DNA from 4 places in the Crassaminicella indica genome. Region 2 is predicted to be linked to each of the others. Evidence: a T-box and tRNA genes for the amino acid it is inferred to sense, from the RefSeq annotation. Region 2 holds a T-box; the other regions hold tRNA genes.
The links. A T-box is a leader RNA that pairs with one kind of tRNA and senses whether it is charged. The one in region 2 lies ahead of KVH43_RS10075 (glycine--tRNA ligase), so its partner is inferred to be a tRNA-Gly.
Positions count from the first base shown of each region.

Region 1: it has a tRNA-Gly gene. The T-box ahead of KVH43_RS10075 (glycine--tRNA ligase) is inferred to sense a tRNA for this amino acid. The anticodon was not compared.
Region 3: it has a tRNA-Gly gene. The T-box ahead of KVH43_RS10075 (glycine--tRNA ligase) is inferred to sense a tRNA for this amino acid. The anticodon was not compared.
Region 4: it has a tRNA-Gly gene. The T-box ahead of KVH43_RS10075 (glycine--tRNA ligase) is inferred to sense a tRNA for this amino acid. The anticodon was not compared.

Region 1 is NZ_CP078093.1:74,499-79,329, reverse strand. It holds tRNA gene KVH43_RS00585 (tRNA-Glu) at 1-52, shown strand, start outside; tRNA gene KVH43_RS00580 (tRNA-Val) at 57-132, shown strand; tRNA gene KVH43_RS00575 (tRNA-Asp) at 149-225, shown strand; tRNA gene KVH43_RS00570 (tRNA-Thr) at 235-309, shown strand; tRNA gene KVH43_RS00565 (tRNA-Tyr) at 318-402, shown strand; tRNA gene KVH43_RS00560 (tRNA-Gly) at 410-484, shown strand; tRNA gene KVH43_RS00555 (tRNA-Gly) at 491-564, shown strand; tRNA gene KVH43_RS00550 (tRNA-His) at 570-645, shown strand; tRNA gene KVH43_RS00545 (tRNA-Gln) at 653-728, shown strand; tRNA gene KVH43_RS00540 (tRNA-Lys) at 732-807, shown strand; tRNA gene KVH43_RS00535 (tRNA-Cys) at 814-888, shown strand; tRNA gene KVH43_RS00530 (tRNA-Arg) at 905-981, shown strand; tRNA gene KVH43_RS00525 (tRNA-Asn) at 1,058-1,132, shown strand; tRNA gene KVH43_RS00520 (tRNA-Leu) at 1,139-1,227, shown strand; tRNA gene KVH43_RS00515 (tRNA-Met) at 1,234-1,309, shown strand; tRNA gene KVH43_RS00510 (tRNA-Met) at 1,314-1,390, shown strand; tRNA gene KVH43_RS00505 (tRNA-Glu) at 1,401-1,475, shown strand; tRNA gene KVH43_RS00500 (tRNA-Val) at 1,480-1,555, shown strand; tRNA gene KVH43_RS00495 (tRNA-Asp) at 1,571-1,647, shown strand; tRNA gene KVH43_RS00490 (tRNA-Thr) at 1,664-1,738, shown strand; tRNA gene KVH43_RS00485 (tRNA-Tyr) at 1,747-1,831, shown strand; tRNA gene KVH43_RS00480 (tRNA-Gly) at 1,839-1,913, shown strand; tRNA gene KVH43_RS00475 (tRNA-Gly) at 1,920-1,993, shown strand; tRNA gene KVH43_RS00470 (tRNA-His) at 1,999-2,074, shown strand; tRNA gene KVH43_RS00465 (tRNA-Gln) at 2,082-2,157, shown strand; tRNA gene KVH43_RS00460 (tRNA-Lys) at 2,161-2,236, shown strand; tRNA gene KVH43_RS00455 (tRNA-Cys) at 2,243-2,317, shown strand; tRNA gene KVH43_RS00450 (tRNA-Arg) at 2,336-2,412, shown strand; gene KVH43_RS00445 (alpha/beta-type small acid-soluble spore protein) at 2,453-2,641, opposite strand; gene KVH43_RS00440 (thymidine kinase) at 3,360-3,938, shown strand; rRNA gene KVH43_RS00435 (16S ribosomal RNA) at 4,308-4,831, shown strand, end outside.
Region 2 is NZ_CP078093.1:2,138,284-2,143,114, forward strand. It holds gene era (GTPase Era) at 1-236, shown strand, start outside; gene KVH43_RS10060 (hypothetical protein) at 322-462, shown strand; gene recO (DNA repair protein RecO) at 467-1,213, shown strand; gene KVH43_RS10070 (DUF4342 domain-containing protein) at 1,231-1,773, shown strand; T-box leader at 1,824-1,995, shown strand; gene KVH43_RS10075 (glycine--tRNA ligase) at 2,047-3,435, shown strand; gene ccpN (transcriptional regulator CcpN) at 3,677-4,315, shown strand; gene KVH43_RS10085 (pyruvate, water dikinase regulatory protein) at 4,337-4,831, shown strand, end outside.
Region 3 is NZ_CP078093.1:67,591-72,421, forward strand. It holds gene KVH43_RS00310 (ribonuclease H-like domain-containing protein) at 1-644, shown strand, start outside; tRNA gene KVH43_RS00315 (tRNA-Phe) at 675-750, opposite strand; tRNA gene KVH43_RS00320 (tRNA-Ile) at 775-851, opposite strand; tRNA gene KVH43_RS00325 (tRNA-Ile) at 865-941, opposite strand; tRNA gene KVH43_RS00330 (tRNA-Pro) at 949-1,025, opposite strand; tRNA gene KVH43_RS00335 (tRNA-Trp) at 1,040-1,115, opposite strand; tRNA gene KVH43_RS00340 (tRNA-Ile) at 1,120-1,196, opposite strand; tRNA gene KVH43_RS00345 (tRNA-Ser) at 1,202-1,293, opposite strand; tRNA gene KVH43_RS00350 (tRNA-Ser) at 1,299-1,387, opposite strand; tRNA gene KVH43_RS00355 (tRNA-Lys) at 1,393-1,468, opposite strand; tRNA gene KVH43_RS00360 (tRNA-Gln) at 1,472-1,547, opposite strand; tRNA gene KVH43_RS00365 (tRNA-Arg) at 1,556-1,632, opposite strand; tRNA gene KVH43_RS00370 (tRNA-Gly) at 1,637-1,710, opposite strand; tRNA gene KVH43_RS00375 (tRNA-Gly) at 1,717-1,791, opposite strand; tRNA gene KVH43_RS00380 (tRNA-Tyr) at 1,799-1,883, opposite strand; tRNA gene KVH43_RS00385 (tRNA-Thr) at 1,892-1,966, opposite strand; tRNA gene KVH43_RS00390 (tRNA-Asp) at 1,975-2,051, opposite strand; tRNA gene KVH43_RS00395 (tRNA-Val) at 2,067-2,142, opposite strand; tRNA gene KVH43_RS00400 (tRNA-Glu) at 2,147-2,221, opposite strand; tRNA gene KVH43_RS00405 (tRNA-Met) at 2,226-2,301, opposite strand; tRNA gene KVH43_RS00410 (tRNA-Leu) at 2,308-2,396, opposite strand; tRNA gene KVH43_RS00415 (tRNA-Asn) at 2,403-2,477, opposite strand; rRNA gene rrf (5S ribosomal RNA) at 2,483-2,599, opposite strand; rRNA gene KVH43_RS00425 (23S ribosomal RNA) at 2,794-4,831, opposite strand, start outside.
Region 4 is NZ_CP078093.1:317,977-322,807, reverse strand. It holds rRNA gene KVH43_RS01670 (23S ribosomal RNA) at 1-1,525, shown strand, start outside; rRNA gene rrf (5S ribosomal RNA) at 1,613-1,729, shown strand; tRNA gene KVH43_RS01660 (tRNA-Met) at 1,738-1,814, shown strand; tRNA gene KVH43_RS01655 (tRNA-Glu) at 1,825-1,899, shown strand; tRNA gene KVH43_RS01650 (tRNA-Val) at 1,904-1,979, shown strand; tRNA gene KVH43_RS01645 (tRNA-Asp) at 1,996-2,072, shown strand; tRNA gene KVH43_RS01640 (tRNA-Thr) at 2,082-2,156, shown strand; tRNA gene KVH43_RS01635 (tRNA-Gly) at 2,163-2,236, shown strand; tRNA gene KVH43_RS01630 (tRNA-Arg) at 2,241-2,317, shown strand; tRNA gene KVH43_RS01625 (tRNA-Gln) at 2,326-2,401, shown strand; tRNA gene KVH43_RS01620 (tRNA-Lys) at 2,405-2,480, shown strand; tRNA gene KVH43_RS01615 (tRNA-Trp) at 2,500-2,575, shown strand; tRNA gene KVH43_RS01610 (tRNA-Pro) at 2,594-2,670, shown strand; tRNA gene KVH43_RS01605 (tRNA-Ile) at 2,689-2,765, shown strand; tRNA gene KVH43_RS01600 (tRNA-Ile) at 2,776-2,852, shown strand; tRNA gene KVH43_RS01595 (tRNA-Phe) at 2,875-2,950, shown strand; gene KVH43_RS01590 (aminotransferase class IV) at 3,183-4,022, shown strand; gene KVH43_RS01585 (S41 family peptidase) at 4,141-4,831, shown strand, end outside.

The DNA of each region.
Region 1 (4,831 bases), 690 kb from region 2:
ACACCGCCCTTTCACGGCGGTAACCCGGGTTCGATTCCCGGATGGGTCACCATTTTGGGCGCATAGCTCAGCTGGGAGAGCACCTGCCTTACAAGCAGGGGGTCATAGGTTCGATCCCTATTGCGCCCACCATTAAAAAATTGATTATGGCCCGGTAGTTCAGTTGGTTAGAATGCCAGCCTGTCACGCTGGAGGTCGAGGGTTCGAGCCCCTTCCGGGTCGCCAAATTAATTTGCTGGTGTGGCTCAACGGTAGAGCAGCTGACTTGTAATCAGCAGGTTGGGGGTTCGATTCCCTTCGCCAGCTCCAAAGAATTAGGAGGAGTTCCCGAGTGGCCAAAGGGGGCGGACTGTAAATCCGTTAGCTAAGCTTTCAGTGGTTCGAATCCACTCTCCTCCACCAATTAATTGCGGAAGTGGCTCAGTGGTAGAGCATCGCCTTGCCAAGGCGAGGGTCGCGGGTTCGAATCCCGTCTTCCGCTCCAAGATATGCGGATGTAGTTCAATGGTAGAACTCCAGCCTTCCAAGCTGGTAGCGTGGGTTCGATTCCCATCATCCGCTCCAATATGGTGGATGTAGTCAAGCGGTTAAGACACAGGATTGTGGCTCCTGCATGCGTGGGTTCGAATCCCATCATCCACCCCAAAAATAATGGGGTATCGCCAAGTCGGTAAGGCACCAGACTTTGACTCTGGCATTCGTAGGTTCGAGTCCTGCTACCCCAGCCATAAGACCCATTAGCTCAGTTGGTAGAGCACTTGACTTTTAATCAAGGTGTCCCGCGTTCGAGCCGCGGATGGGTCACCAAAAAATGGCGGCATAGCCAAGTGGTAAGGCAGAGGTCTGCAAAACCTTTATTCCCCAGTTCGAATCTGGGTGTCGCCTCCAATTTTTTTTTGAATATGCGCCTATAGCTCAGCTGGATAGAGTGTCTGACTACGAATCAGAAGGTCGGGAGTTCGAATCTCTCTGGGCGCACCATAAAAAGCAAAAAACTATTGACAAGATGTTTGAAATGTGTTATTATTAATCTTGTCTTATGAAGGAAGTAAGTTATTCCAAGGTAGCTCAATGGTGGAGCACCCGGCTGTTAACCGGTAGGTTGTGGGTTCGAGTCCCACCCTTGGAGCCAAAAAATGCCGGGGTGGCGGAACTGGCAGACGCACAGGACTTAAAATCCTGCGGTCCTTACAGACCGTACCGGTTCGATTCCGGTCCCCGGCACCAAAATATCGCGGAGTGGAGCAGCTGGCAGCTCGTCGGGCTCATAACCCGAAGGTCGTAGGTTCAAATCCTGCCTCCGCAACCAAAATGGCGGTGTAGCTTAGTTGGCTAGAGCGTCCGGTTCATACCCGGAAGGTCGGTGGTTCGAGTCCACTCGCCGCTACCAAATAAAATATGGCCCATTGGTCAAGCGGTCAAGACACCGCCCTTTCACGGCGGTAACCCGGGTTCGATTCCCGGATGGGTCACCATTTTGGGCGCATAGCTCAGCTGGGAGAGCACCTGCCTTACAAGCAGGGGGTCATAGGTTCGATCCCTATTGCGCCCACCATTAAAATTTGATTATGGCCCGGTAGTTCAGTTGGTTAGAATGCCAGCCTGTCACGCTGGAGGTCGAGGGTTCGAGCCCCTTCCGGGTCGCCAATAAATGTGCTAATGTGCTGGTGTGGCTCAACGGTAGAGCAGCTGACTTGTAATCAGCAGGTTGGGGGTTCGATTCCCTTCGCCAGCTCCAAAGAATTAGGAGGAGTTCCCGAGTGGCCAAAGGGGGCGGACTGTAAATCCGTTAGCTAAGCTTTCAGTGGTTCGAATCCACTCTCCTCCACCAATTAATTGCGGAAGTGGCTCAGTGGTAGAGCATCGCCTTGCCAAGGCGAGGGTCGCGGGTTCGAATCCCGTCTTCCGCTCCAAGATATGCGGATGTAGTTCAATGGTAGAACTCCAGCCTTCCAAGCTGGTAGCGTGGGTTCGATTCCCATCATCCGCTCCAATATGGTGGATGTAGTCAAGCGGTTAAGACACAGGATTGTGGCTCCTGCATGCGTGGGTTCGAATCCCATCATCCACCCCAAAAATAATGGGGTATCGCCAAGTCGGTAAGGCACCAGACTTTGACTCTGGCATTCGTAGGTTCGAGTCCTGCTACCCCAGCCATAAGACCCATTAGCTCAGTTGGTAGAGCACTTGACTTTTAATCAAGGTGTCCCGCGTTCGAGCCGCGGATGGGTCACCAAAAAATGGCGGCATAGCCAAGTGGTAAGGCAGAGGTCTGCAAAACCTTTATTCCCCAGTTCGAATCTGGGTGCCGCCTCCAATTTTTTTTTTTGAATATGCGCCTATAGCTCAGCTGGATAGAGTGTCTGACTACGAATCAGAAGGTCGGGAGTTCGAATCTCTCTGGGCGCACCATAAAAATAGAGGATACGACAGGAATTCGTGTCCTCTATTTTTATTTATCTAATAATTGTTTTTCACCTATCTCTACTAACTTTTTAGTGATTAAACCTGTATGATATGAAGCTAAATATTTATTATCTGTAATATTAAGGAGGGATATGCCTAATTCTTTTGCCATTTCTAGTTTGAATTGGTCTAAAGCTTTTCTAGCTTGAGGAACAACTAGCCTGTTTTTGGACATAAAATCAACTCCTAAGTTAAAAAATTTCAGATTGAAATATGAGACTAACTGTAAACAAGATAGAATAAATATTATTTATAGTATATCCAAAATATTTTTGATTATAGATATATAGGTAAACAACTTCAAAACGAAATATAAAGAACAGTTCATTCCAGATAACTTTTGAAAAAACAAAACTTTATTCCATGAAAAATACTAAACCTCCAAAACTCACTTCGTTCAAATAATGAAGGTTCTTAACGTATTTTTTATGAAATTTCAGTAAGTTTTTTTACAAAAGTTATCAAAGTCATTCACTTATATTCATATATTTTTTAATGTTGATATTGTTTATTTATAGGGATCCAATTTCAAAGTTTAATTATTTATAAAAGCTTTTTGCATATACAATAGACTTCATTTTGTCTTTAAGAGAATTGAGTTTTTGGTAAACTGATGAAAAATCATTAAATAATTCATCTTCTGAACATCTAGCTACTGTTTGATGAATTATATTTTTAACTCTTTTTTAATTTCTTGAGTTGGCTCCCTATATATATGATTTTTGTAGGAAAGATTTTTAGAAAATGTACGAAAACTGCTGTTGCTTGTATTGGTTGTAGTTTAGATTTACAAAAAATTGTTTAAAGGAAATTTTGAGGAAATATCCAATATATAAATAGTGCAAATGATGAGATATTGGATTATATTAAAAAAATTATAGGAGGGATGATATGTGGCACAGCTTTATTATAGATACAGTACAATGAATGCAGGAAAATCTATTGAAGTTATTAAGGTTGCATACAATTATGAAGAAAGAGGGAAGAGAGCTTTAGTATTAACTTCAGCATTAGATGATAGATATGGTATAGGCAAGATTATATCAAGAGTAGGTTTGGAAAAAGAAGCGATTATTATTGATGATGAAACAAATGTATTGAGTATATTTTTACAAGAGAATAGTAAACAAAAGATAGATTGTGTAATTATCGATGAATGTCAATTTTTGAAAAAGCATCATATAGAAGAACTTGTTGAAATTGTTGATAGTTGTAATGTACCGGTTTTATGTTATGGACTTAAAAATGATTTTAGGAATGAACTATTTGAAGGATCTTATTGGTTATTAGTATATGCTGATAAAATTGAGGAAATAAAGACTATATGTTGGTGTGGAAGAAAAGCTACAACCAATGCAAGAGTTATAAATGGAAAAATTATAAAAGATGGAGAACAAATACAGATAGGTGGAAATGAATTGTATGTACCATTATGTAGAAAGCATTATAATGATGGTAGAATAAATGAATAGATAATAATGAAGTAATATTTCACTAGTGTTTAAAATTTTGAGGTAGTTTCCCTAAAGTATATAAAAAGTTATAAAAATAATATGTTTATTGCTTGTTATTTTCATAAAAAATGAAAAATATTGTTGACAATACAAAAATTATATGCTAATATATAACATGTCGCCGCAAGGTGCAACCCTTAAAAAGAAAAAATTAAATGAGGGATGCAAATGATGGTGAAAAAGTTCTTGACAAACCGGAGCAAAAATGTTAAACTGATTAAGTCGCTAAACGGCGATTGAGTAAAAATTTGATCTTTGAAAACTATATAGTGTAAGAAATTAAGCCAGATACTCGTTATAAACGAGAAACGTTCAATTCGAATTCTTTTATTTGAGAGTTTGATCCTGGCTCAGGATGAACGCTGGCGGCGTGCCTAACACATGCAAGTCGAGCGAGAAGCTGTCGATGATCCTTCGGGAGATTTGATTAGTGGAAAGCGGCGGACGGGTGAGTAACGCGTGGGCAACCTGCCCTATACACAGGGATAGCCTCGGGAAACCGGGATTAATACCTGATAAAGCTCTAGTACCGCATGGTACATGAGTCAAAGCTTTAGCGGTATAGGATGGGCCCGCGTCTGATTAGCTAGTTGGTGAGGTAACGGCTCACCAAGGCAACGATCAGTAGCCGACCTGAGAGGGTGATCGGCCACACTGGAACTGAGACACGGTCCAGACTCCTACGGGAGGCAGCAGTGGGGAATATTGCACAATGGGCGAAAGCCTGATGCAGCAACGCCGCGTGAGTGATGAAGGCCTTCGGGTCGTAAAACTCTGTCCTAAGGGAAGAAAACTGACGGTACCTTAGGAGGAAGCCCCGGCTAACTACGTGCCAGCAGCCGCGGTAATAC
Region 2 (4,831 bases):
GAAGAGAAAATAAAGATATTGTAGACATTAATGCAACTATTTATTGTGAAAAAAAGTCTCATAAAGGAATAATTATAGGAAAAAATGGAAGGAAATTAAAAGGAGTAGGAAAAAGTGCAAGACAAGATATTGAAAATCTTTTAGGATCAAAAGTTTTTCTAGAGTTGTGGGTGAAGGTCAAAGAAGATTGGAGAGATCAACAAAATATATTAAATACTTTAGGATATAAGCTGTAGCAGAATAGTAAAATTTACAATGTATATGAACACCCTAATAAAGAAAAAAATAAGATATGAAACATATTTTAGAGAGGTGATTAGGGTGTTAGAAAAAATATTATGGAATTTGTTTTTTGCTACAGGAGATATTAACTTTTATTTAGATTATAAAAAGGTTGAGAAAACAACAGAAGTAGATCAGAATGAGGGGGTTGTTTTTTTAGATACCTATTCTTTGAGGTGATGGAATGCTTTTAAAGACAGATGCTGTGGTCTTAAAGCAAAAAAAGTTTGGTGAAGGGGATGCGGTTATTACATTATTCTCTAAAAAATTAGGAAAATTACAAGCAGTAGCAAAAGGCTTTAAAAGACCTAGAGGGAAATATTCTGTAGGTACTCAGCCATTTTGTTATGGAGAATTTGTATTATTTAAGGGAAAAGAATTGTATCAGATTTCTCAAGTAGATTTAAAGCAGTCATTTTATAAGCTTAGAGAAGATGTTATAAAATTAACTTATGCTTCATATATATTAGAATTAACTGAAAGTATTATTACAGAGGGTCAGACAAACAACAGATTGTTTACGCTACTAATTGAGTATTTACATATTTTTTCTAAAATGAATAAGGAATATGAAACATTGACAAAAGCATATGAATTAAAATCTTTGATGTATTCAGGCTTCAAACCGCAAATAGAAAGCTGTGTTCATTGTGGTAGTTTAGGGAGCGAAAATGTTAAATTTAGTGCTAGAGAAGGTGGAATTTTATGTAGCAATTGTTTGAGTGAAGATCCATACAGCATGAAAATTTCAAGAGTTACAATCAATGTGATGCAATATTTAATGTATGCGGATTTAGCTCAAATAGCAAGATTTAAAATTAAGCCATATGTGTTAAAGGAACTAGAAAAAATTGTGAAGCATTATATTAATATACACATAGAAAAAAGTAAATTTAAAAGTTTGCAGTTTTTAGAAGCTGTAAAAAAATAATAAAAGGTGGTGTTATTATGGAAATTACATTAGAAAGTATTGACCAAGTAAGAGATCGAACAGGTGTAAGTTATAAGGAAGCAAAAGAAGCTTTAGAAGAAGCAAATGGAAATGTGATTGATGCAATTATTCATATCGAAGAAAGGCAAAATACAAGGTGGACAGATAATATTTCTGGGTTCGGTAATGAAATAGTAGAAAGAATCAAAGAGGTTGTTAGAAAAGGAAATGTGACAAAAATTATTTTAAAAAGAGATGGAGAAGTAATTATGAATATTCCTATAACTGCAGGAGCTGTAGGAGCGGTTTTATCTCCACCAATAGCTATGTTTGGTACAATGGCTGCTTTGGCAACTAAATGCAAAATAGAAATTGTAAAAACGGATGGTCAAATTGTAGATATTAATGAAATGGCAGAAGAAGCTTTAGAAAATATGAAAAGCGTTGCAGAAGATACTTTTGAGGGAGTAAAATCAAAAGTAAATGAATATACAAATAAAGAAAAATCACAAAAAAAAGATGAAAATATTCATTTGGATAAAGATCATGACGAAGAATAAAAATAACCTTTACATGAATGCATGAATGTGGTAAAATTACGTAAAAACATATTTTTGCTATGATAGAGAGGAGTAATCAAAGAGTATTATAAGAGAGAGTCGGTGTTGGTGGAAATCCGATATAATCCTTTGATGAAGGGCGCTCTTGAGCAAATTGATGAAAGTGGATACCTTTGTATCAACTAGGGTGGAACCGCGGAAGAATAGCCTTTCGTCCCTTACTATGGGACGAGGGGTTTATTTTTTTACAGTAAATTAGAAGGAGGATTTGAAATGACTACAGAAAAGACAATGGACAAAATCGTTGCACTGGCAAAAGGAAGAGGATTTATATTTCCAGGATCTGAAATATATGGAGGATTAGCAAATACATGGGATTATGGACCGTTGGGAGTTGAATTAAAGAATAATGTTAAAAAAGCGTGGTGGAAAAAATTTATTCAAGAATCTCCTTATAATGTAGGTCTTGACGCTGCGATTTTAATGAACCCACAAACATGGGTAGCTTCTGGTCATGTTGGAGGATTTAATGATCCATTACTAGATTGTAAAAAGTGTAAAACAAGATTTAGAGCTGACAAGCTTATTGAAGATTATTTAAGAGAAAAAGGAGAAGAAGCAGTAATAGATGGTTGGTCAAATGAAAGAATGGAAAGCTTTATCAATGAAGAAGGCATAAGATGTCCAGAATGTGGAGAATTGGATTATACAAATATTAGACAATTCAATCTTATGTTTAAGACTTATCAAGGGGTAACAGAAGATTCAAAATCTGAAATATTTTTAAGACCAGAAACAGCTCAAGGGATATTTGTAAACTTTAAAAACGTACAAAGAAGTTCAAGGAAGAAAGTGCCTTTTGGAATTGGACAAATAGGTAAATCCTTTAGAAATGAAATTACACCAGGAAACTTTACTTTTAGAACTCGTGAATTTGAGCAAATGGAGCTTGAGTTTTTCTGTAAACCTGGAGAAGACTTAGAGTGGTTTGATTACTGGAAAAATTATTGTAAAAATTGGTTATTATCTTTAAATATGAAACCTGAAAATATTAAAATGAGAGATCACGATAAAGAAGAATTATCTCATTATAGTAATGCAACAACAGACATTGAATACAAGTTCCCATTTGGTTGGGGTGAGCTGTGGGGAATTGCAGATAGAACAGACTTTGATTTAAAACAGCATAAGGAGCATTCAGGTGTTGATTTAAGCTATCAAGATCCAGTAACAAACGAAAAATATATACCATATTGTATAGAACCATCTCTAGGAGCAGATAGAGTAACTCTAGCATTTTTGATAGATGCTTATGAAGAAGAGGTATTAGATGATGGAAGCAGTAGAACAGTTTTAAAATTACATCCAGCATTATCACCATATAAAGTGGCAGTATTACCATTGACAAAGAAATTAAGTGAAGGTGCAGAAAGCTTGTATTCAAAACTTGCTAAGAAATTTATGGTTGATTATGATGTGTCTGGTAGTATTGGAAAAAGATATAGAAGACAAGATGAAATTGGTACACCTCTTTGTATTACTTATGACTTTGATACGCTAGAAGACAATTCAGTTACTGTAAGAGATAGAGATACAATGGAGCAAGTAAGAATAAAAATAGAAGATTTGGAAAGATACATTGAAGAAAGAATTGATTTTTAATAGAGAGTGAGTTTAAAGGAGACAATAGAGGCGAAGAGATATGATATTCTCTCTATTGTCTTTTATTATAGAATAGTAGTGATTCATACCTAAAACATAAAAAACACACCCAATATTCATAATATTTATAAAAAAGCATTAAAAAGTATAGCAAAAATAAGAAATATTTGTTACAATTATATATATAATATAGCATAAAGGATTATTAGTATAACACATTAAAGAAAATTCTATAAAAGAGGTGATTCCTATAGAATTCACAGAACGTCAACAAAAAATCATTCAAATTGTAAAAGAACATGAACCAATTACGAGTGAACAAATTGCAAAGCTTTTGAAAGTTACAAGGGCTACATTAAGACCAGATTTAGCAATACTTACAATGACTGGGATGTTAGATGCAAGACCGAAGGTAGGGTATTTATATTCTGGAAATAAACCAGTGAATTTAATTTCTGAAGAAATTCATCGTATAAAAGTAAGAGATATAAAATCTATGCCTGTAGTGGTTGAAGAACAGACTACGCTTTATGATGCGATTGTAACATTATTTCTTGAAGATGTTGGAACAATTTTTGTTGTATCCAATGGATTTCTTACAGGTGCGGTATCTAGAAAGGATTTTTTAAAAAATATTATGGGAGGCACAGATATCAATAAGGTGCCGGTAGGTTTAATTATGACTAGAATGCCCAATATCGTTATGACTTATCCAAATGAAACTGCACTAGAGGCTGCTATAAAAATTATAGAGCATGAAGTTGACAGTCTTCCAGTAGTTGAAAAAGTTCAAAAAGGCGAAAAAGAATATTACAAAGTAGTAGGAAAAGTATCAAAGACTAACATCACAAAATTATTTGTTGAGCTTGGGAGTCAATAATTGAAAAGGGGGCATGAAAGCATGAATAGCAGATTAGTAGTATATGTAATTTCTGATTCAATAGGAGAAACAGGAGAACAGGTAGTAAAGGCAGCTATTAGCCAATTTGTATGTAAGGATTGTGAAATAAGAAGATTTCCATATATATCAGAAGAAGAACAGATATTGGAAATTATAAATGAAGCAAAAAATGAAAAATCTATGATTGTTTTTACAATAGTGATACCTAGTTTAAGAAAAATACTTCTTGAAAAAGCAAAAGAGCATAATATTATTGCTGTAGATGCGATGACGCCTATTGTAGAAGCATTGGAGAAATCATTAAATGAGCAGCCTAAAAATGAACCTGGATTAATAAGAAAATTAGACGAAAAATATTTTAAAAAGATTGAAGCCATTGAATTTGCAGTAAAATATGATGATGGAAAAGATCCTAGAGGTTTAAAAAAAGCAGATATTGTCTTAATCGGTATATCAAGAACTTCTAAAACACCTTTAAGCATGTATCTTGCACAT
Region 3 (4,831 bases), 690 kb from region 2:
AACTAATTAGAAGGGTTCAAAAAAAACTTAATCTTAATAATTGTAAGCTAAAATCTGTAGAAGCGTATTTAGGTATTCATAGAAATGATAAAATTTCAGGTAAAGAAAGTGTTACCCTTTATAATCAATATGAAAAAGAAAAAAACAAACAAATAAAAGATATTATTCTGCTTCACAATTATGACGATCTATATTATTTTAGTAAAGCTTTTATGATATTAGATAAGATTCATATTGAACAAATTCTCCAAGCCTTTCCTCAAATTTTTCATATTTATAAAAAAAATACATGCTATATTTCAAAGCAATATATTAAAGACAATTCTTTTCATTTAGAAGGAGTCTATAAAAATAATCATATAAATAACTATATCGCTTATGAAAATGGTTTTTGTTTTGAATATGTAAAAAATACAAATACTTTCAAAATCAAAATTCCATTATATAAAGGTCGTCTTTCTTCTGGTGATAAATGCTTATATATTGATCTGTGTGATTTTTCATTTCCTTGTAGAAAAAATCAATCAAATGATTTCATTCCTGAAAATATTATTCTATTCAAACAGAACAATCATATAAAGCCTTTAGATATTCACTTATTTATATCAAAGCTTATACCATATATTTTTAATCAAATGCAATAAAAAACAAGCTCAAATGAGCTTGTTTTTTATTGGTGCCCAGAGGCGGAATCGAACCTCCGACACGGGGATTTTCAGTCCCCTGCTCTACCGACTGAGCTATCTGGGCAAATATTCATCTATATATTATATATGGTGGGCCTTCAGGGATTCGAACCCCGGACCTGCCGGTTATGAGCCGGACGCTCTAACCAACTGAGCTAAAGGCCCCTATAAAAAAAAATGGTGGGCTTGGGAGGACTCGAACCTCCGACCTCACGCTTATCAGGCGTGCGCTCTAACCACCTGAGCTACAAGCCCCAATCAATGGTCGAGGTGGCAGGATTTGAACCCGCGGCCCTCTGGTCCCAAACCAGATGCGCTACCAAACTGCGCTACACCTCGATTTTTTTTATGATTGGCAGGGGCAGAAGGACTTGAACCCTCGGCACGTGGTTTTGGAGACCACTGCTCTACCAACTGAGCTATACCCCTAAAATGGTGGGCCTTCAGGGACTCGAACCCCGGACCTGCCGGTTATGAGCCGGACGCTCTAACCAACTGAGCTAAAGGCCCTCATTTGGCGGAGAAGGCGGGATTCGAACCCGCGCACCGATTACTCGGCCTAACGGTTTAGCAAACCGTCCTCTTCAGCCTACTTGAGTACTTCTCCAAATCTGGCGGAGGGGGTGGGATTCGAACCCACGGCCCCTTTCGGAGTCACTGGTTTTCAAGACCAGCTCCTTAAACCACTCGGACACCCCTCCATATTTGGTGACCCATCCGCGGCTCGAACGCGGGACACCTTGATTAAAAGTCAAGTGCTCTACCGACTGAGCTAATGGGTCTTATGGCTGGGGTAGCAGGACTCGAACCTACGAATGCCAGAGTCAAAGTCTGGTGCCTTACCGACTTGGCGATACCCCATTATTTTATGGCGGGTCCACAGGGACTCGAACCCCGGACACACGGCTTAGAAGGCCGTTGCTCTATCCAGCTGAGCTATGAACCCTTATTGGAGCGGATGATGGGAATCGAACCCACGCTACCAGCTTGGAAGGCTGGAGTTCTACCATTGAACTACATCCGCATATCTTGGAGCGGAAGACGGGATTCGAACCCGCGACCCTCGCCTTGGCAAGGCGATGCTCTACCACTGAGCCACTTCCGCAATTAATTGGTGGAGGAGAGTGGATTCGAACCACTGAAAGCTTAGCTAACGGATTTACAGTCCGCCCCCTTTGGCCACTCGGGAACTCCTCCTAATTCTTTGGAGCTGGCGAAGGGAATCGAACCCCCAACCTGCTGATTACAAGTCAGCTGCTCTACCGTTGAGCCACACCAGCACATTTATTGGCGACCCGGAAGGGGCTCGAACCCTCGACCTCCAGCGTGACAGGCTGGCATTCTAACCAACTGAACTACCGGGCCATAATCAAATTTTAATGGTGGGCGCAATAGGGATCGAACCTATGACCCCCTGCTTGTAAGGCAGGTGCTCTCCCAGCTGAGCTATGCGCCCAAAATGGTGACCCATCCGGGAATCGAACCCGGGTTACCGCCGTGAAAGGGCGGTGTCTTGACCGCTTGACCAATGGGCCTTAATGGTTGCGGAGGCAGGATTTGAACCTACGACCTTCGGGTTATGAGCCCGACGAGCTGCCAGCTGCTCCACTCCGCGATATTTTGGTGCCGGGGACCGGAATCGAACCGGTACGGTCTGTAAGGACCGCAGGATTTTAAGTCCTGTGCGTCTGCCAGTTCCGCCACCCCGGCATTCTTTGGCTCCAAGGGTGGGACTCGAACCCACAACCTATCGGTTAACAGCCGAGTGCTCCACCATTGAGCTACCTTGGAACACAAACCAGCGGCGACCTACTCTCCCAAGGCGTCTCCGCCTAAGTACCATCAGCGCTGAAGGGCTTAACTTCTGTGTTCGGTATGGGAACAGGTGTGACCCCTTCGCTATTGCCACTGGATTTTTTTGAGGACAAGATATATTTTATCTCGTTTTTCGCAGTTTGTCAACACTTTTTTAAAGAATTTGCATTTTTTCAGTCCTACACAAATCCTTATACATACTAATGTTGAGTTAAGACAAAATTTATTTTACCACCTTGCTAGAATTTTGTCAACTGCTTTTTTATACCCTCAAAACTAAACAATGCATATTTTGGTCAAGCCCTCGACCTATTAGTATCGGTCAGCTAAAGACATTACTGCCCTTACACCTCCAACCTATCAACCAGATCGTCTTTCTGGGGTCTTACTGGATTAACTCCATGGGAAATCTTATCTTAAGGGGGGCTTCGCGCTTAGATGCCTTCAGCGCTTATCCCTTCCGTACATAGCTACTCAGCTGTGCCACTGGCGTGACAACTGATGCACCAGAGGTACGTCCATCCCGGTCCTCTCGTACTAAGGACAGCTCCTCTCAAATTTCCTACGCCCACAGCGGATAGGGACCGAACTGTCTCACGACGTTCTGAACCCAGCTCGCGTGCCTCTTTAATGGGCGAACAGCCCAACCCTTGGGACCTACTTCAGCCCCAGGATGAGACGAGCCGACATCGAGGTGCCAAACCTCCCCGTCGATGTGGACTCTTGGGGGAGATAAGCCTGTTATCCCCGGGGTAGCTTTTATCCGTTGAGCGATGGCCCTTCCACTCGGAACCACCGGATCACTAAGCCCGACTTTCGTCCTTGCTCGACCTGTGTGTCTCGCAATCAAGCTCCCTTCTGCCTTTGCACTCTTCGCGCGATTTCCGACCGCGCTGAGGGAACCTTTGGGCGCCTCCGTTACTCTTTAGGAGGCGACCGCCCCAGTCAAACTGCCCACCTGACAGTGTCCCAAAGCTGGATTCACAGCTTATGGTTAGAACTTCAGTATTACAAGAGTGGTATCCCAACGTCGACTCCACACACACTGGCGTGCATGCTTCTCAGTCTCCCACCTATCCTGTACATGTAATACCAAAATCCAGTGTCAGGCTACAGTAAAGCTCCACGGGGTCTTTCCGTCCTGCTGCGGGTAACCGGCATCTTCACCGGTACTACAATTTCACCGAGTCTATTGTTGAGACAGTGCCCAAATCGTTACGCCTTTCGTGCGGGTCGGAACTTACCCGACAAGGAATTTCGCTACCTTAGGACCGTTATAGTTACGGCCGCCGTTTACTGGGGCTTAAGTTCTGTGCTTCACTTTCGTTAACACTTCCCCTTAACCTTCCAGCACCGGGCAGGCGTCAGCCCCTATACATCGTCTTTCGACTTAGCAGAGACCTGTGTTTTTGCTAAACAGTCGCTTGGGCCTATTCTCTGCGGCCACCTCGGGCTTGCACCCTAACGTGGCACCCCTTCTCCCGAAGTTACGGGGTCATTTTGCCGAGTTCCTTAACAATAGTTCTCTCGCTCGCCTTAGGATTCTCTCCTCACCTACCTGTGTCGGTTTGCGGTACGGGCACCTACAATCTCGCTAGAGGCTTTTCTTGACAGTGTGGAATCAGTAAGTTCGCTACTTGTTTTTCGCTCCCCATCACGTCTCAGAATTATCGAAACGGATTTGCCTATCTCGACTTCCTAAACGCTTGGACGCACACAACCAACGGTGCGCTTAACCTATCCTCCTGTGTCACCCCATTGCTCAAACGATTTTCGGTGGTACAGGAATTTCAACCTGTTGTCCATCGCCTACGACTTTCGTCCTCGGCTTAGGTCCCGACTAACCCTGAGTGGACGAACCTTCCTCAGGAAACCTTAGGTTTTCGGCGGGCAGGATTCTCACCTGCCTCTCGCTACTCATGCCAACATTCTCTCTTGTATACAGTCCACTGCTCCTTACGGTACAGCTTCAACCCGTATACAATGCTCCCCTACCCATCCCAAAGGGATGCCGTAGCTTCGGTGACAGGTTTGAGCCCCGGTAATTTTCGGCGCAGGATCACTCGACTAGTGAGCTATTACGCACTCTTTGAATGAATGGCTGCTTCTAAGCCAACATCCTAGTTGTCTATGCAATCCCACATCCTTTTCCACTTAACCTGTACTTAGGGACCTTAGCTGACGGTCTGGGCTGTTTCCCTCTCGACTATGAATCTTATCACACATAGTCTGACTCCTAAAATTATGATTACGGCATTCGGAGTTTGATAGTCTTCGGTAACCGGTGAGGGCCCCTAGGACATTCAGTGCTCTACCTCCGTATCACAACT
Region 4 (4,831 bases), 940 kb from region 2:
AGTCGTAGGCGATGGACAACAGGTTGAAATTCCTGTACCACCGAAAATCGTTTGAGCAATGGGGTGACACAGGAGGATAGGTTAAGCGCACCGTTGGTTGTGTGCGTCCAAGCGTTTAGGAAGTCGAGATAGGCAAATCCGTTTCGATAATTCTGAGACGTGATGGGGAGCGAAAAACAAGTAGCGAACTTACTGATTCCACACTGTCAAGAAAAGCCTCTAGCGAGATTGTAGGTGCCCGTACCGCAAACCGACACAGGTAGGTGAGGAGAGAATCCTAAGGCGAGCGAGAGAACTATTGTTAAGGAACTCGGCAAAATGACCCCGTAACTTCGGGAGAAGGGGTGCCACGTTAGGGTGCAAGCCCGAGGTGGCCGCAGAGAATAGGCCCAAGCGACTGTTTAGCAAAAACACAGGTCTCTGCTAAGTCGAAAGACGATGTATAGGGGCTGACGCCTGCCCGGTGCTGGAAGGTTAAGGGGAAGTGTTAACGAAAGTGAAGCACAGAACTTAAGCCCCAGTAAACGGCGGCCGTAACTATAACGGTCCTAAGGTAGCGAAATTCCTTGTCGGGTAAGTTCCGACCCGCACGAAAGGCGTAACGATTTGGGCACTGTCTCAACAATAGACTCGGTGAAATTGTAGTACCGGTGAAGATGCCGGTTACCCGCAGCAGGACGGAAAGACCCCGTGGAGCTTTACTGTAGCCTGACACTGGATTTTGGTATTACATGTACAGGATAGGTGGGAGACTGAGAAGCATGCACGCCAGTGTGTGTGGAGTCGACGTTGGGATACCACTCTTGTAATACTGAAGTTCTAACCATAAGCTGTGAATCCAGCTTTGGGACACTGTCAGGTGGGCAGTTTGACTGGGGCGGTCGCCTCCTAAAGAGTAACGGAGGCGCCCAAAGGTTCCCTCAGCGCGGTCGGAAATCGCGCGAAGAGTGCAAAGGCAGAAGGGAGCTTGATTGCGAGACACACAGGTCGAGCAAGGACGAAAGTCGGGCTTAGTGATCCGGTGGTTCCGAGTGGAAGGGCCATCGCTCAACGGATAAAAGCTACCCCGGGGATAACAGGCTTATCTCCCCCAAGAGTCCACATCGACGGGGAGGTTTGGCACCTCGATGTCGGCTCGTCTCATCCTGGGGCTGAAGTAGGTCCCAAGGGTTGGGCTGTTCGCCCATTAAAGAGGCACGCGAGCTGGGTTCAGAACGTCGTGAGACAGTTCGGTCCCTATCCGCTGTGGGCGTAGGAAATTTGAGAGGAGCTGTCCTTAGTACGAGAGGACCGGGATGGACGTACCTCTGGTGCATCAGTTGTCACGCCAGTGGCACAGCTGAGTAGCTATGTACGGAAGGGATAAGCGCTGAAGGCATCTAAGCGCGAAGCCCCCCTTAAGATAAGATTTCCCATGGAGTTAATCCAGTAAGACCCCAGAAAGACGATCTGGTTGATAGGTCGGAGGTGTAAGGGCAGTAATGTCTTTAGCTGACCGATACTAATAGGTCGAGGGCTTGACCAAAATATGCATTGTTTAGTTTTGAGGGTATAAAAAAGTGGTTGACAAATCGTGAAAAACAAGATAAAATATATCTTGTCCTCAAAAAAATCCAGTGGCAATAGCGAAGGGGTCACACCTGTTCCCATACCGAACACAGAAGTTAAGCCCTTCAGCGCTGATGGTACTTAGGCGGAGACGCCTTGGGAGAGTAGGTCGTCGCTGGTTGAAGGTGGGGCGGCGTAGCTTAGTTGGCTAGAGCGTCCGGTTCATACCCGGAAGGTCGGTGGTTCGAGTCCACTCGCCGCTACCAAATAAAATATGGCCCATTGGTCAAGCGGTCAAGACACCGCCCTTTCACGGCGGTAACCCGGGTTCGATTCCCGGATGGGTCACCATTTTGGGCGCATAGCTCAGCTGGGAGAGCACCTGCCTTACAAGCAGGGGGTCATAGGTTCGATCCCTATTGCGCCCACCATTAAAATTTTAATTATGGCCCGGTAGTTCAGTTGGTTAGAATGCCAGCCTGTCACGCTGGAGGTCGAGGGTTCGAGCCCCTTCCGGGTCGCCAAATTAATTTGCTGGTGTGGCTCAACGGTAGAGCAGCTGACTTGTAATCAGCAGGTTGGGGGTTCGATTCCCTTCGCCAGCTCCAAAATATGCGGATGTAGTTCAATGGTAGAACTCCAGCCTTCCAAGCTGGTAGCGTGGGTTCGATTCCCATCATCCGCTCCAATAAGGGTTCATAGCTCAGTTGGATAGAGCAACGGCCTTCTAAGCCGTGTGTCCGGGGTTCGAGTCCCTGTGGACCCGCCATGAAGTACTGGGGTATCGCCAAGTCGGTAAGGCACCAGACTTTGACTCTGGCATTCGTAGGTTCGAGTCCTGCTACCCCAGCCATGAGACCCATTAGCTCAGTCGGTAGAGCACTTGACTTTTAATCAAGGTGTCCCGCGTTCGAGCCGCGGATGGGTCACCAAATCTTTATCCACATTTGGAGGGGTATAGCTCAGTTGGTAGAGCAGTGGTCTCCAAAACCACGTGCCGAGGGTTCGAGTCCTTCTGCCCCTGCCAGTGTTTAACATAAATTATCGAGGTGTAGCGCAGTTTGGTAGCGCATCTGGTTTGGGACCAGAGGGCCGCGGGTTCAAATCCTGCCACCTCGACCATTTCAAAAATTTAATTAAGGGCTTGTAGCTCAGGTGGTTAGAGCGCACGCCTGATAAGCGTGAGGTCGGAGGTTCGAGTCCTCCCAAGCCCACCATTTTGTATGAGGGCCTTTAGCTCAGTTGGTTAGAGCGTCCGGCTCATAACCGGCAGGTCCGGGGTTCGAGTCCCTGAAGGCCCACCATAATAATATAAATTAATAATTTGCCCAGATAGCTCAGTCGGTAGAGCAGGGGACTGAAAATCCCCGTGTCGGTGGTTCGATTCCGCCTCTGGGCACCATTTGAAATAGCAAGCATATTCTGCTTGCTATTTACTTTTTGTTTAAGTTTATACTTCTTTGCTTATCTTGGAGGATGAATGAGCCTAATATATTAGACATATCGAATGTCTAATATGTTATAATATAAGCATAAAGTGTTTATTGACAAATAAATAGAGCATGAGGTCATATAGCTTATCAAACTAGGATATTTATGATTCACATAAAATATTTCATGATGAGGTGATGAATATGAAGTCTGAAGCTTTTTTAGATTATTATATTTATAATGGGAAAGTATATGATTCGAAAAATATGGAAGGGTTTGAAGCAATCGGCTCTCCTGTTATTTATGAAGTAATTAGAATAATTGAAGGTGTTCCATTATTTTTAGAGGAGCATTTGGAAAGAATGAGAAAATCTGCATTGCTTTTGGGGCTTCATATTCAAAAGGAAGATAAAACTGTTACAGATGAAATAAATAAGCTCATTGTTATGAATAAATGTAAAAATATAAATGTAAAACTTCTTTGCAGTAGGGTAAATGAAACAAAGCAGGATTTTTTGGTTTATTTTATTAAAAGTTATTATCCTGAAAGGGAAGTTTATGAAAGAGGAATACATACTATTTTATATTATTCTGAAAGAGAAAATCCAAATGCAAAAGTTTTGAATATATCTTTTAGAGAAAATATCAATAAAAAAATTAAGGAAAATAATGCTTTTGAAGCTTTATTGGTGAATGAGGAAGGAATCATTACAGAAGGAAGTCGATCTAATATGTTTTTTGTAAAAGGAGGAGAGGTATTTACAGCTCCTGCAAAAGATGTATTGTTAGGAGTTACAAGAAATCGCATTATGAAGGTTTGTAAAGCTTTAAATATTCCTGTAATAGAGAAAGCTATTTCTGTAAAGGATATAATCTGTTTAGATGGAGCTTTTATGAGTGGGACTTCTGTAAATGTATTGCCAATTAGTAGTATTGGTAAGATTCAGCTGGATTCTGTTTATAATAGAGTTATTGATAAAATTGCAAAAGGTTATATACAGCAGATGAAAAGTTATATTCAAGCAAAAAAACAGATGGTATAATAATAAGTGAACTTTTTATGAAGAGTTTGTTATATTCGTTTTTCTTTGAGAATAAAATATTTATGTAGCACAAAATTTAATAGGTTGTTTGATAAAAATTGAATTCGGGGTGAATTTTATGATCAGTAAAAGAAGAGCAATAATAGGAGCTATGATACTTGTACTCATAACAGGAATACTTACCTTTACAGTGACAAATATAGTTGGATTAACTATAGGAGAAAAGGTTATTATTTCTAAACAAAATTATGAATATTTTAAGGATCTTAATAAAAAGTATAGCAAAATGTTGTATTTAAAGGATTACATAGAAAAAAATTATTATGTACCAGTAGATGAGAGTAAATTTGAAGATGGTATCATTAAAGGACTGTTTGAATCATTAGATGACCCATATTCTGTCTACATGAATAAAAGAGAATTTGTTAACTTTATGGAGCATACAAAGGGAAGCTATGATGGTATTGGTGTGATTATGACTCGTGGAGAGGATGGTTTTATTACTGTTGTAGCACCTATAGAGGATACGCCGGGAGAGAGAGCTGGAATTAAAACAGGAGATAAAATTATCAAGGTAAATGATAAGGATGTAACAGCAGCGACAGCAGAAAAATTGAATGAAGCTGTCAATATGATTAAGGGAAAACACGGTACAAAGGTAAATTTAACTATTATCAGACCTGGAAAAAAAGAACCATTTACTGTTGCGATTACAAGAGAAGAGATTAGATTGACACCAGTAAAATCAAGAATATTAGAGAATGATATAGGTTATATAAGAATTACTATGTTTGATGAAAAATCAGCAG